DNA from 2 places in the Clostridium sp. 'White wine YQ' genome. Region 2 is predicted to be linked to the other one. Evidence: predicted binding sites of a transcription regulator. Region 2 holds the regulator's gene; the other holds the start of a gene.

Region 1 (7,750 bases), on a different contig from region 2:
TCATAAAAAAATTAACAAAATCTTATATCCATTAAAAAATGTCGTTATTAATCGATATTCTTCCAATATATTAGTTTATTATTCTCACCATGCCCATAGCTTGCTGATTCTTTAATTTCCTTATAAAATAACTATTTTTTTGCAAGCTATTCAATTGTCTGAAAATTCATTTTTAAACTTCAAAATCATTTGTTAAAATGTCAACATTTTCAAAAGTATCATTTATATTAATTTCGTAATATTTTGAGATTTATTTAACTATTTGACAAAATATTTTTTTTATTTTATTTCGCAATAGAATATCATCTTAATACAATTGAATAGCCCACATTAACATATTTCATATTTTTTTAAAAAATTGCATAATATTAATAAAAAATTCACCTTAAATTCACTATATTTCTATAATTTTTATGTTATTTCGTACTTTTTCCTCATGGTTTATTGTACTTTTTTTTATAAATATTATTCCTTCGAATTATTTTATTAAAAAACTTCTTTAGTTTAACATAAAAATTCATAAGTTTTGCATTTTTATGAGCAAAATATTTATTTCTAAAGAATAAAAAATACCAATCTTGAATAATATTCAAAATTGGTATTTATATATATGGATTCTCTATTTAATACTATTCTCTTTCAACTATAAGAGCTGTACCCATTCCTCCACCAATACATAAAGTAGCTAAACCTTTTTTAGCATCTCTTTTTTGCATTTCGTGAAGTAATGTAACAAGGATTCTTGCACCTGATGCTCCAACAGGATGTCCAAGAGCTATAGCTCCACCATTTACATTTACTTTTTCCATATCAAAATTTAAATCTTTAGCAACAGCTACACTTTGTGCTGCAAAAGCTTCATTTGATTCAATTAAATCTAAATCTGCTACAGTTAAACCAGTACCTTCAAGTGCTTTTTTAGTAGCATGGAATGGACCATATCCCATTATTGATGGATCTAATCCCTTAGTTCCGTAAGAAAGTATCTTAGCTAATGGTTTTATTCCTAATTCTTTAGCTTTATCAGCACTCATAACTATTATAGCAGCTGCTCCATCATTTATTCCAGAAGCATTACCTGCAGTAACAACACCATCTTTAATAAATGCTGGTTTTAATTTTCCTAATGATTCTGTAGTTGTTCCAAATCTTGGGAATTCATCTGTGTCAAATACTTTTGGTTCACCTTTTCTTTGAGGAATAACAACTGGAACTATTTCGTCCTTAAATTTACCAGCTTTTATAGCAGCTTCTGCTTTTTGCTGAGATGAAGCAGAAAATGCATCTAATTCTTCTCTTGATAAGTTCCATTCTTTTGCTATATTTTCAGCAGTAACTCCCATGTGATAGTTGTTAAATGCATCCCATAAAGCATCATTTATCATTGAGTCAACCATTTTTCCATCGCCCATTCTTTGACCCCATCTTGAAGTCTTTAATAGGTAAGGTGCTTGTGACATATTTTCCATACCACCAGCTATTACTACATCAGCATCCCCTGCTTTTATCATTTGAGCAGCTAATGCTACTGATTTTAATCCTGAACCACAAACTATGTTAATTGTTGTTGCTGGAACTTCAACAGGTAAACCAGCTTTAACAACTACTTGTCTAGCAACATTTTGTCCTAAACCAGCTTGGATAACATTTCCTAAAATAACTTCATCTACTTGTTCACCCTTTAATCCTGCTCTGTTTAAAGCTTCCTTTACTACTGTAGCTCCTAAATCAGCTGCTGAAACATCTTTTAGACCTCCACCAAAGGATCCTAATGCAGTTCTTACAGCACTTACGATAACAACTTCTTTCATTTTGTAACCTCCTAGGATATATTTTAAGTTAATTTAAAACACTTTCATCTTCTTTATTATATCTACTTTCATTAACATAATCAATGGTTTTTTGATAAAAAAATAACAATCTTTTCTATGGTATAGATTAACGCTAGGAAATCCCCCTTAAACTTAACAATAAAAACTTTTTGCTTTTATCAAAATATAAATTGCGAAAAATCTAGTTAACAAGCTACCCATAGCCAATATATCTCCAAGCAAAATTGAAATAATACACCCCAAAGCATTAATAGAAAGTGTCGTTATGGCAAACTTTATTCCAATTCTTTTTCTAGTTAATAATAACATTGAAGATATTATTTCAAACACAGCCATAAAAACCCCATATACAATAGAATAAATTGGAGTATTATCTTTGTTAAACGTGCTACCCATTCCTAATAAATAACGAAAATTGAACCATGTCATATGTGGAATTAATCCCTTTACAATACCCATAATCCCCCCAATAAGCATGATGTATGCTAGAATGTAAAACAAAACTTTTTGTGTTTTCATATAACCTCCTCAGCATTGTTTGAGTATAATTATAATTTTAACATATTATTATTGGTTTACTATAAAAAATAAGAGTAGAAGCGAGGCTTCTACTCTTATTTTTTATTTAAATTCTTCAATTTTCTTATCACTTAATCCGAAATAATTCTCAATTGCATCTACTATTCTTGTTGAAGCTTTTCCGTCTCCATAAGGATTAACAGCTTTACTCATTTTTTCATATTCATCTTTATCATTAAGCAATTTATTTGCTTCAGTAATAATTTTTTCAACATCTGTACCAACTAATTTAACTGTTCCTGCTGCAACAGCTTCTGGTCTTTCTGTAACATCCCTTAATACCAAAACAGGTTTTCCTAAGTGAGGAGCTTCCTCCTGTAATCCACCAGAATCAGTCATTACCATAAATGACTTTTTCATTAAGTTATGAGTTTCTTTGGTATCTTGTGGTGGTAATAAATGTACTCTTTCTTTATCATTTAGATGTTTGAATACTACATCTTTAACTACAGGATTTAAGTGAACTAAATACACTAATTCTGCATCTTTATTTTCTTCTACAATCTTCTTTAGAGCAGTACAAATATTTTCTATTCCTTCTCCCCAATTTTCTCTTCTATGAGCTGTTATCATTATTACCTTTTTCTTCTCAAAGTCAATATGATTTAACTCTTCAGTTTCGAATTTGTAATCTTCTTTTACTGTGTGTTCCATTGCATCAATTACAGTATTACCTGTTATATATATGTCTTTTTCGTTTACGCCTTCTCTTAATAGATTCTCTTTAGAACCAATAGTTGGTGCAAAGTGAAGATCAGCTAATGATCCAGTTAATTTTCTATTCATTTCTTCAGGGAATGGAAAGTACTTATCAAAAGTTCTTAGTCCTGCTTCTACATGTCCTACCTTAATTTGCTTATAAAATGCTGCTAATGCACCACCAAATGTAGTAGTTGTATCTCCATGAACTAATATCATATCAGGTTTTTCTTCTTCAAAAACAGCATCCAATCCTTCAAGTACTCTACTAGTAATTCCTGTTAATGTTTGCTTGTTTTTCATTATATTTAAATCATAATCTGTATCGATTTCAAAATAATCTAATACTTGATCAAGCATCTCTCTATGTTGAGCCGTCACGCATACTTTTGAATCAATTCCTTCTCTTTTTTCCAATTCTTTAACTAATGGAGCCATCTTTATAGCTTCCGGTCTTGTTCCAAAGATTGTCATTACCTTTATTTTTTTCATCCCTTACCTCCACTTATTAATACCCTTTACTTTGGTATTCTAAAGATTCATCATTATTTATCCATTCTTCAACATAAATAATTTTATACTCATTCTTTGAATTTCTAATTACAACTTTCTCTATACCAGCATTGATAATTAGTCTTTTACACATAGAACAAGAATTAGCATCTTCTACATAAGCCCTCGAAACTGCATCTCTTCCAACTAAATATAGAGTTGCACCTATCATATCTCTTCTTGCTGCACTAATTATTGCATTGGCCTCACTATGAACACTTCTACACAACTCATAGTGAGTTCCCCTAGGAACATTAAGTTGTTCTCTTATACAACTTCCTCTATCAATACAATTTATTCTTCCCCTAGGTGCACCTGTATATCCAGTCGAAATTATCTCATCATTTTTCACTATGATAGAACCATAGTTTCTTCTTAAACATGTTCCTCTTTCTAACACAGTCTCAGCTATATCTAAATAATAGTTATATTTATCTCTTCGTTCCATATTAACACCTCAGGAGTTTTTAATTTATATATAATGCTTTATAGAATTTACATATCACTAACAATGATATGTAATACGATTCTTGTATTATATTTATTATAATTTAATTATCTAGGTATGTAAACCAATGCTATTTATAATAATGTTATAGGGTGACTTAAGAAGCACCCTATATTTTATATTCCTACTAATTTATTTTGTTCCAAATAATCTATCTCCAGCATCACCAAGACCTGGTACTATATATCCATTTTCATTTAATCTTTCATCTATTGAACTTACATAGATATCTACATCTGGATGTGCTTCTTGAACATATTTTATTCCTTCTGGTGCTGATATTAAACAAACTAATTTTAAACTTCTTGCTCCTTTTTCCTTTAAAAGTGTAAGAGCATCTGCAGCAGAACCACCAGTAGCTAACATTGGATCAACTACCATAATATCTCTCTCTGCAATATCTTGTGGAAGTTTGCAGAAGTATTCAACCGGTTTAAGAGTTTCCTCGTCCCTATATAATCCTATGTGACCTACTTTTGCTGCTGGTATAAGCTTTAACATTCCGTCAACCATACCTAACCCTGCTCTTAATATTGGAACTACAGCTAACTTCTTACCAGATAAAACTTGATGTTTTGTCTTACATATAGGCGTTTCAATTTCTACAAATTCAGTTTGAAGATCTCTTGTAACCTCATATGCCATAAGCATTGATACTTCCTCTACTAATTCTCTAAAATCCTTTGAGCCTGTATCTTTACTTCTAATCAATGCCAACTTGTGCTGAATTAATGGATGGTTTATTTGTGTTACTTTACTCATGTTATCTCCTCCTAAAATTACTATCTATTATATTTTTCTTCAATAGCTTTAATTTTATCTATTCTATTTTGATGTCTGTCCCCTTGGAATTTAGCATTTAAAAAGGTTTCAACAATTTCAATTGCTAGTCCTGGACCAATGACTCTTTCTCCCATTGCTAAAATATTCGCATTATTATGTTCACGAGTTGCATGTGCACTAAAAGTATCATGACAAAGAGCTGCCCTTATTCCTGGAACTTTGTTTGCAGCTATACTTATGCCAATTCCTGTTCCGCAAATAAGTATTCCAAATTCAAATTCTTTCTCAGCTACTGCTTCTGCAACTTTTAGAGCATAATCTGGGTAATCGCATGAATCAGTACTTGTTGTTCCAAAATCTTTGTACTCTATAGATTTTTGCTCTAAGTACTTTATCACTTCACCTTTTAAATTAAATCCACCATGATCTGACCCAATTGCTATTTTCATTTAACGCACCTCCGTTTTATTAAATGTCCCAAAAAAAAGAAGAATAGTATTTAAAGAATACCTTCTCCTTTAATTTTTAAAATTAACTTACCTATTAATTTTTCTAATTGAGAGTAAGTTTTTTCATATAGAAATAATTCCCCTCCAAAAGGGTCAACAACATCACCTTTCTCTTCAACGTATTCACTAAGTGAAAAGATTTTATTGGAATAGAAAGGAAAGGCACTTGTTAATGCCAATTTTATTGACTCTGTCATTGTTAAAATTAGATCCTGTTCCTCTAAATGAGACTCTTTTAATTGAACAGCATTTCTATCTTTCAAATCAATTCCTATACTTTTTAATACTACTGCTCTTGAATTAGGTGATGTTTTGCTTCCCGGGAAAATACTTATCCCAGCTGAAGAGGCACTTATTGAGCTATCATCTTTAGCAAAACTATTTAATATAGCTTCTGCCATAGGGCTTCTACATGTATTTCCTGTACAAACAAAAAGAACTCTCTTCATACTTACCTCCATCACAATTCTAAAATATCATATGCAGCTGCTTTCTTTAATCTATTCATTATTGCAATTCCTACTCCTTTTTCTATAAAAGCTTCTGATAATATAATATCTACACTTCTATCATCAAAGGACCTTAATGCTTCAAATAGATTTCTAGCCACTTCTTGCATATTATTTTCTGAACCAATTGAAATTATCTCTGCACCATTATTATAACACTTTACTCGCTCATGGCAGGTCATAATTCCAACTTTTAATCCATTTTCTATATAATTTTGCACTAAATCATTAATTTTTTCAATAGTTTTTTCTCGATTTCCTTTTATAATTTTTACTTTTGCCTTAGGTGCATAGTGTTTATACTTCATTCCTGGAGCCTTTGGCCTTGAATTTAAATCACCTTTTTCCATTATGGAAGGATCTATATAAATTCTTTCATCATATTCTCTTAGCATTTCTAATGTAATCCCACCAGGTCTTAAAATGCATGGAGGATCAACAGTTATATCTATAATTGTTGATTCAACTCCCACATTACTTTTTGAACCACCTATAATAAAATCTACTTTACCACTTAAATCTTCAATACATCTCTCTATATCAGTAGGGCTAGGTTTCCCTGATATATTTGCTGAAGGTGCAGCAATAGGGGTTCCTGATAGCTCAATTAACTTTAGTGCTATATCATTGTCAGGCATTCTAATTCCTATTGTATCTAATGATGCAGATGTAATATTAGGGATAACAGGTTTCTTTTTCATAATTAAAGTTATTGGACCTGGCCAAAAAGCATCTATTAACTTCATTCCTATTTCTGGAACACTTTCAACCAACCAATCAATCTTTTTATCAAAAACATGAATAATCAGTGGATTATCTTGCGGCCTTCCTTTAGCCTTAAATATTTTTTCAACAGCCTTTGGATTCAAAGCATCCGCACCTAATCCATATACTGTTTCTGTAGGAAATGCTACAATCCCTCCATTTTTTATTGTCTCTGCTGCTTCTAATATAATATCTATGTTTTCTTGGACATCCTCCACCCTAGCTATTTTGGTATCCATGTAAATTCCTTCTTTCACTTATAATTTCACCAATTCTTTTTGTCCTCTTGAAATCTTAATATTCTCAATAGCATTACTTGTGTATATTGCTTTTACACAATTCTTAAATATTATATCTAATAGTAAGTATTTTTTTAGAGCACCTTTCTTCATAACTAAAAAATAGTAAGTATTTTCTGGATCAAACTCTTTAATCTTTAAATATTCATGTGCAACTAATGGATATTTCTTTAAAAATGTTTTAGTCACTAATTTAAAACTTCTATTTTTAAAATTTACAGATGATATAACAATTATGTCCATTTCCTCTCCAAGTTTCTCCGTATGTACTAGTGCAACTTTATCGCAAAAAATTAGACCCTCTTTGCTAAACAATCCTGCTTTATATTTTAATCTATTATTATAACAAGAAAATTCAAGTCTTTCCCAGTTTACTCTATATATTAATGAGAAGAAAATCATCATTTCAATAATAACTAAATATGCAATATAAAATATTTCGGTCATTCCGAAAAGAAGCGTCATAATGGGAAGTAGCACAGCGATTATCATCATCATAGCCTTAAATGTTCGATAAGCACTTTTTTGCTTTTTTATGGCTTTTGAAATGTGCATATAACCCCTCCTTGCCGTAATGTAAGCTGTATTTCTTATTTTAAATATATAAGTTATAAATAAAACTCAGCCAGGCTGAGTTTTATTTTCTTTTAAAAGAATATTAACTTAAAGTATCGGTATTCCCCATAGCCTTCATCTTTTCAGCTTGATCAGCTGT
Region 2 (7,750 bases):
ATATTAGAAATGGTGAAGTTTTTGATGAAAACTTCCTTATGACTATAGCAACAATAGGTGCATTTGCGATAGGTGAATATCCAGAAGGTGCTGCAGTAATGATTTTCTATGGAATAGGAGAAATGTTCCAAGGGTATGCAGTAAATAAATCTAGGAAATCTATTGGTCAATTAATGGATATAAGACCTGATTATGCAAATAAGATGGTAAATGAAAGAGAAGTTAAAGTTTCGCCAGAAGAAGTAGCAATTGGTGATATTATAATAGTTAAACCTGGTGAAAAAGTGCCTTTAGACGGGAAAGTAGTAAATGGAGAAGCTATGATGGATACATCTGCATTAACAGGAGAATCACTTCCACGTAAGGTAAGCGTAGGAAATGAAGTCCTTTCTGGTTCAATAAATAAAAATTCACCAATTAAGATTGAAGTTACAAAAACTTTTGGAGAATCAACTGTATCTAAGATTTTAGAATTGGTTGAGAATGCAGGAAACAAAAAAGCTAAAACAGAAAAATTTATTACTAAGTTTGCAAGATACTATACACCTGCTGTAGTTTTTTCAGCTCTAGCATTGGCAGTAATTCCTCCAGTTATAGGATTAGGGTCATTTAGTCAGTGGATATATAGAGCTCTAATATTCCTTGTTGTTTCTTGTCCTTGTGCATTAGTTATATCAATACCTCTTGCTTTCTTTGGAGGTATAGGGGCAGCTTCTAAACATGGAATATTAATAAAAGGCGGAAACTATTTAGAAGCATTAAAGTCAGTAGATACAGTTATCTTTGATAAAACAGGAACATTAACCAAAGGGGTATTTAGTGTTACTAAAATTTATTCAACAAATGAATATACAAACGAGGAAATATTGGAATGTGCTGCTTATGCAGAAAGCTATTCAAATCATCCAATAGCTGAATCTATAAAGAATGCTTTTAATGGATCATTGGATAATGCATTGATTTCAGATTATAAAGAGATAGCTGGAAAAGGGATAAGTGTAGTAGTAAGAGGAAAAAAGATTATTGCTGGAAATGAAAAATTAATGGTTGAAAATAACATTGTGGTTGAGGATATTAAACATGAAGGAACACTAGTATATATTGCACTAGAAGGAGAATATATTGGTGCTATTGTAATATCAGATGAAATTAAAAAGGATTCTGATGAAGCAATTAAAATGTTAAAATCATTAGGGATAAAAGAGACAGTTATGCTTACAGGAGATAATAAAGCTACTGCCGAAGCTGTTAATGAAAAACTAAATCTTGATAAGGTATATTCAGAACTTCTTCCACAAGATAAGGTTGAGAAGGTTGAAGAAATATTAAGTAATAAGAATGATGACACTAAAGTAATATTTGTTGGGGATGGAATAAATGATGCTCCTGTACTTGCAAGGGCTGATATTGGAATAGCAATGGGAGGGGTAGGTTCAGATGCGGCAATTGAGGCAGCTGACATTGTTATTATGACAGATGAGCCATCTAAAATAGCTAAGGCAATAAGTATTTCTAAAACAACATCATTAATAGTTAAACAAAATATTATTTTCGCATTAGGGATTAAAGCGTTAGTTTTAATATTAGCAGTAATAGGATTAGGTACAATGTGGGAAGGCGTTTTTGCAGATGTTGGAGTTGCTCTTTTAGCTGTACTGAATTCTATGAGGATATTAAGAAAAAATAAAGTTTCATAATACGATATATATTGACAAAAATCGATATTTTAAATATAATCTATTTCGATAGTAAACTTTCAGGCAAAAGGGAATAGCTACAGGCATAAGCCTGGTACAAAATTTTCAATAAGTTTTGTATTATAAGGACTTATATATGGCTGAATTTCAGTATATATAAGTCCTATTTTTTTATACATTAATATTAAAAAAGAAACTCAAAAAATATGAGTTTCTCTTGTATTTATAGTTATTTAATTTAATTTGTAGCAGCTGGTGGAGTATATACTCTTTTGGCAAGTTCATCATCTAATAGATATAGGGCAGCGGGATTATCTTTAGCTCTTTTTAGTTTTTTCAAAATGGTATCAAAAGTATTTTCTTCCTCAACTTGTTCATCAATAAACCATTTTAATAAACTTAAAGTAGCATGTTCTCTTTCTTCTGTAGCTATATCTGCAAGGTTATATATCTTCTTTGTTACTATTTGTTCATGTTCAAAAGCAGTTTCAAAGACATGAGCTACGCTTTCAAAGGTTATAGTTGGTTGATCGATTTTTTCTAATATTATTTCACCATTTTTTTGTTGTATGTAATCAAAAAATTTCATGGCATGAAAAAGTTCTTCTTGAGCTTGAACTCTAAAGAAGTTTGAGAAACCTGGTAAATCGATGGATTCACAATAGGCAGCCATAGAAAGATATGAATAAGATGAGTAAAATTCATAATTAACTTGATGATTTAATGCATCTAATAGTTTAGTACTAAACATAATTACACCTCCAAATATCTTTTTACATATTATACCTCTTTATAATAGGTATATCAACAAAATATATGGCGAAAAAACTTATAAATAGTAGTAAATTAAGTTCATTAAATATTTTATTCTTAATAAGAAGTGTTATATAATAATATCGTGGCAAAATTTATTGCCAATAAAACCCATTATGCATCTAATTTAATGGGTTTTATATTCCTATTAGCATATAGATAAAAAGTGAATTTTATGTTAAAATATTTAAGTTAGGTTGTTTTTATAATTTACATATTTTAAGCTATACTACTTCCATACATAAATTTAATTAAAAGCTTAGTTATTCTAAGTTTTTACACAGTAAAATATAAATTTAATTATGAAGATTGGTATATCAAATTTGTATTTAACTTTCAATATAGAGTTTAATGAAAGAGGTGCAGACATGGAGAAAAAGAAAAATATATCAATGGCAGTTATAAAAAGACTTCCTAAATACCATAGATATTTAGGAGAACTTTTAAAGAATGATGTAGATAGAATAAGTTCAAAAGAACTAAGTGAGAAAATAGGATTTACTGCTTCACAAATAAGACAGGATTTAAACTGCTTTGGAGACTTTGGACAACAAGGCTATGGCTACAATGTAAGAGAACTTCATTCTCAAATAAGTTCTATATTAGGATTAAATAAAAAATATAATACTATAATAGTTGGTGCTGGTAATATTGGTCAGGCAATAGCTAATTATAGATTTGATAAAGCTGGATTTAATCTAGTTGGGATTTTTGATGCTAATCCTAAACTTATTGGGATAAGAATAAGGGATATTGAGATTCAAGATATTGATGACTTACAAAGTTTCTTGAAAAATAACCACGTTGACATAGGAGTTATTTGTGTTCCGAAATTAAATGCTCAAAAGGTTTGCGATGAATTAGTTCAAGGTGGAGTAAAAGGGATTTGGAACTTTGCTCCAGTGGATTTAAATGTACCTGAAGGCATGACGGTAGAAAATGTTCATTTAAGTGAAAGTGTTATGACCCTAGTTTATTTATTAAACCAAAAGGAAGAGTAGAATATTAGAATAACTCTAATACATAGGGACGTTTTGTTTGTTAGCGCAAACAAAACGTCCCTATGTTTTTATTATTTATAAATAAATCCCTAAATTTGAACCCTATTTCATTAAAATGGATACTCATACGTAAATGGTAAAATATGTATAATTATTATGTAGATATCATCAAAATACATGAGAAAGGGGAATGTTTATGAGATATTTAAAAATAAGAAAAATGTTATCAGTTATTGTAGCAGCATTCTTATTACTTGGATTATTTCCATCTTCAATAGTCAAAGTAAAGGCTATAAATGAAAAAATATGGTTTCAAAATTTCGAGGGTAAGGATGCAGATAAATCTTTTATAACTTCAAATAATGTATTAGCGTCCATAACAGATGCAGATAAGTACGACGGACAAAAAAGTCTTAAGTATCAAGTGAAATATAGCGGAGATCCAAGTGTTTCGAGTGGAAGTATAGTTCTTAATAGTATGGATGGACCTATTAATACAACGGGTATGGAATATTTAATTATGTATATTAAAGATACTCAAGGATCAAATACGCTTAAAGCTTCATTAACTGATTCAAAAGGTTTTGAATCAGAATTTAATTGGAGATCAGTAAGTACAGTTAAAAATCAGTGGATAAAATATTATATACCTATGAGTGATTTTTCAGGTATAGACAAGACTTCAATTACACAAATACGTATTGGAGAGTGGAATGCAGGAACTTATTATATCGATGGAGTTTTCTTTGATGTAAGCTTAAATGGAGATTTACCATCATTAGTTCCAGAGGTACCAACTGCTAATCCTGTTTCTGGAAAGTATAATTCTGAAAGAAAAGTTGAGCTAAGCACAGTTAGTAAAAATGCAGATATATATTACAGTATTGATGGAACAGAACCTAATATGGATTCGTCACTTTATGTTAGTCCAATTACAGTGAATAAAGACACAACAATTAAAGCATTTGCCATAAAGCAGGGAAATAAAAGTGCAACTGAAACATTTAAGTATACAATTGACAGTGCAGTTCCAGAGAATGTCGTAGCCTCACCCGAAGTAAATAAATATAGTAATCCAATAGATATAACACTTTCAAGTAGTACTAGTAGTTCCGAAATATTCTACACTATAGATGGAAGTGAACCTACTCAGCATTCAACTAAATATGAAAAACCAATTCATATTGATAAAACTACTACTATTAAAGCTTTAGCAGTTAAAAACGGAGTAGAAGGAAATGTAGTGACATTCAAGTATCAGTTCCCTGAGGTTCCAACGACACCAAGTCCAGATGTAGCCCCTGGGAAATATTTATCAAATCAAAGAGTAAGGCTATTATCTGATAGTGATGCTAACATTTACTATACGTTGGATGGAACAACGCCCACAAGTGCATCCACTAAATATACACAAAATATATTAATTGATAAACATACGACAATTAAAGCCCTAGCTGAAAGGGATGGATTATATAGTAATGTCGTAACTCTAGAATATTCAATTGTACCTTATTCACCAACTGCAGATAAAGTGCCAGGAACTTATGATGATTCTGCTGTAGTTGAATTAAGATGCGCTACTGATAAGGTCATAATATATTATACTTTAGATGGAAGTACACCAAGCATAAATTCTACACGTTATACTAATCCTTTGCTAATAACTAAAAATCAAACAATTAAAGCAGTAGCATATGATGCTGTAAAAGATGGAATTAGTGATGTAGGCGAATTTAACTATGTTATAAATAAAACAGGTAAATTAGTAAATCCAACTTCCTTACCTGCATCAGGAGTTTATTCAAGAACTCAGAAAGTAGAATTAAATACAACAACAGAAGGAGCCGAAATTTATTATACCCTTGATGGAAGTGTACCAACTACAAGTTCTAATAAATATACTTCTCCAATTACAGTTTCTAAAAATACTGTGATTAAATCAATCTCAGTAAAAGATAATAGAAAAAGTGATGTTACAATAAGTGATTATACCATTGATAAGACACCAACTCCGTTTTTAAAGGCAGATGGAAAGGTATTGCGTAAGGATTATGGATCAGGAGATGCAGTTACTTTACATGGCACAAATGCAGGTTCATGGCTAGTAATGGAAGGGTGGATGAGCCCTACTAATTCACCTGATCAAAAAACAACCATTGAAACCTTAACAAATCGTTTTGGGGAAGAGAAGGCATGGGAACTAATTAATCTATATCAAGATAATTGGTGGAAAGAAATAGATTTTGATAATGTTAAAAAGGAAGGTATGAATGTAATAAGATTACCATTTTCTTATTTCGAAATGCTTAACAATGATGGAACATTAAAGGAAAGTGCATTCAAAAGAATGGATTGGTTTATTGAAGAAAGTTCAAAGAGAGGACTTTATGTAATATTAGATATGCATGGAGCACCTGGTTCTCAAAATGGTAAAGATCATTCAGGTGATATTACTAAGCCAGATAAAGGAGATTTATTTGGAAATGAAGAAAATATTAAGAAAACTGAATTCTTGTGGAGTAAGATAGCTGAAAGATATAGGGATAATCCTTGGGTAGCTGCATATGATTTATTAAATGAACCAGGTGGTGCTGTGGGAACTGTTCAATTCGAGCTATATGATAGATTATATAAAGCAGTAAGAGCACAGGATAAAAATCATGTGATCTCAATAGAAGCAATATGGGAGCCATATCATTTACCAAATCCAAAGATATATGGATGGGAAAATGTGCTTTATCAATATCATTTTTATGGATGGTCAAACACAGGGGATTCTGTTGCACAAAGTAATTTTACTGATTCTAAAGTTCCAATGGTTAATGAACTTACTAATTATAACGTTCCACTATTAGTTGGAGAATTTACATTGTTTAACAACCTACAAAGCTGGGAATACGCCCTTAAGACATATGAAGAACAGGGATGGAACTATACAACATGGTGTTATAAGGTGACAGGTAGTGGAAGTAGCTGGGGACTTTACACAGGAGATCCTGAAAAAGTTGATATTTATAATGATACAGAAGAGGCAATAAGAAATAAGTGGTCAAAAGTAGGAACAGATACTTCATTTAAACGTAATGACTATTATGCAGATACAATTAGAGCATTTTCAAACCCAGCTTCAAGAAATACTGATAAAAAAATAAATATAGCTGATTTTGAAAGTAATGATGTTACCTTTGAGGCAGGTAGTGGAGCAATAGCAAGTATAGATAAGGAAAATAAAATAGGTAAAGCCTCAGTAAAACTTGTGATTACAGGAAATGAAAAACCAGACGGCACAAAACAATATGTAAGTATTAAACCTTCAAAAGTATTAGATTTAACTGATGATGCGAGTGGATTCCCTAACTATTTAGTATTTGATGTTTATAATGGAACTGGTACTAATAGAAGTGTATATGTAACTTTGGTGGATAAGAATGGAAAGATGATAACAGTACAAACCCAAACTAGCACACCTTCTTTAAAAGGAGCATGGTCTAAAGTTACATTGCGATTAAGTGATGCTAGTGGAGATATTGACAAATCACAAATAGTAGAGATACGGCTTGCAATGAGATATGCAGGAACTTATAATTTTGACAATATCCTAGTGGCAAAATCCTTTAGCAGTAATGTAGAATATGAAAGTAGGATTGTTACAAATAAAGCAGAACTTACAGAAGTTTTAGAGAAGGCTAAAAACATTGATAAAACAAAATATACAGAGGCAAGTGTAATTGCATTAGAGAAGTCTGTACAAAGTGCAAGTGTAATATATGAAGATAAAGCAGCATCTCAAACAGAAGTTAATGAAGCAACAGATTTAGTGAGTAATGCTATTGAAAGTTTAAAATTGCTTCCTGATAAATCTAAACTTATAGAAGCTATAAATGAGGCGGGTAAAATAGATGAAAGCAAATATACAAAAGAAAGTATAGAAGCACTTATAAAAGCTGTAAAAAGTGCAAATGAATTACTAGGCGATAAAAATACAACTCAAGAAGATGTTGATAATGTAATTAAGAGTGTTAGAGAAGCTCTAAGTAAATTGGTATTAGTTAATGGAAATAATAATCCTGACCCCACTAACCCAAGCAATACTAATAACCCAAGTAATACGGACAATACTGGCGCTTCAACTGATAATCTTCCTAAGACAGGGTCTGAAGTTGGGACAAGTGCCTTACTAATTATGGGGGCTTTGGCTATAATTACAGGTGAGGCTTTAAGGAGAAGAAATGCAGTAAA

What was found. Region 2 encodes Rex, which represses fermentation and respiration genes when NADH is low (regulators of the CRP and FNR family bind a similar motif). Its sites were predicted from a motif close to ATTGTTAANNNNTTAACAAT; they were not measured.
Region 1: the regulator Rex is predicted to act here: its motif matches at 1,902-1,921, upstream of PTZ02_RS00335 (acetyl-CoA C-acetyltransferase).

Annotation. Positions count from the first base shown of each region.
Region 1 is NZ_JAQYUU010000001.1:60,760-68,509, reverse strand. It holds gene PTZ02_RS00335 (acetyl-CoA C-acetyltransferase) at 630-1,811, opposite strand; gene PTZ02_RS00330 (hypothetical protein) at 1,965-2,351, opposite strand; gene wecB (non-hydrolyzing UDP-N-acetylglucosamine 2-epimerase) at 2,454-3,602, opposite strand; gene PTZ02_RS00320 (dCMP deaminase family protein) at 3,619-4,110, opposite strand; gene upp (uracil phosphoribosyltransferase) at 4,303-4,932, opposite strand; gene rpiB (ribose 5-phosphate isomerase B) at 4,953-5,402, opposite strand; gene PTZ02_RS00305 (low molecular weight protein arginine phosphatase) at 5,453-5,911, opposite strand; gene PTZ02_RS00300 (L-threonylcarbamoyladenylate synthase) at 5,923-6,975, opposite strand; gene PTZ02_RS00295 (hypothetical protein) at 6,994-7,590, opposite strand; gene prfA (peptide chain release factor 1) at 7,694-7,750, opposite strand, start outside.
Region 2 is NZ_JAQYUU010000007.1:60,926-68,675, reverse strand. It holds gene PTZ02_RS16140 (heavy metal translocating P-type ATPase) at 1-1,697, shown strand, start outside; gene PTZ02_RS16135 (ferritin) at 1,936-2,448, opposite strand; gene PTZ02_RS16130 (redox-sensing transcriptional repressor Rex) at 2,879-3,511, shown strand; gene PTZ02_RS16125 (chitobiase/beta-hexosaminidase C-terminal domain-containing protein) at 3,708-7,750, shown strand, end outside.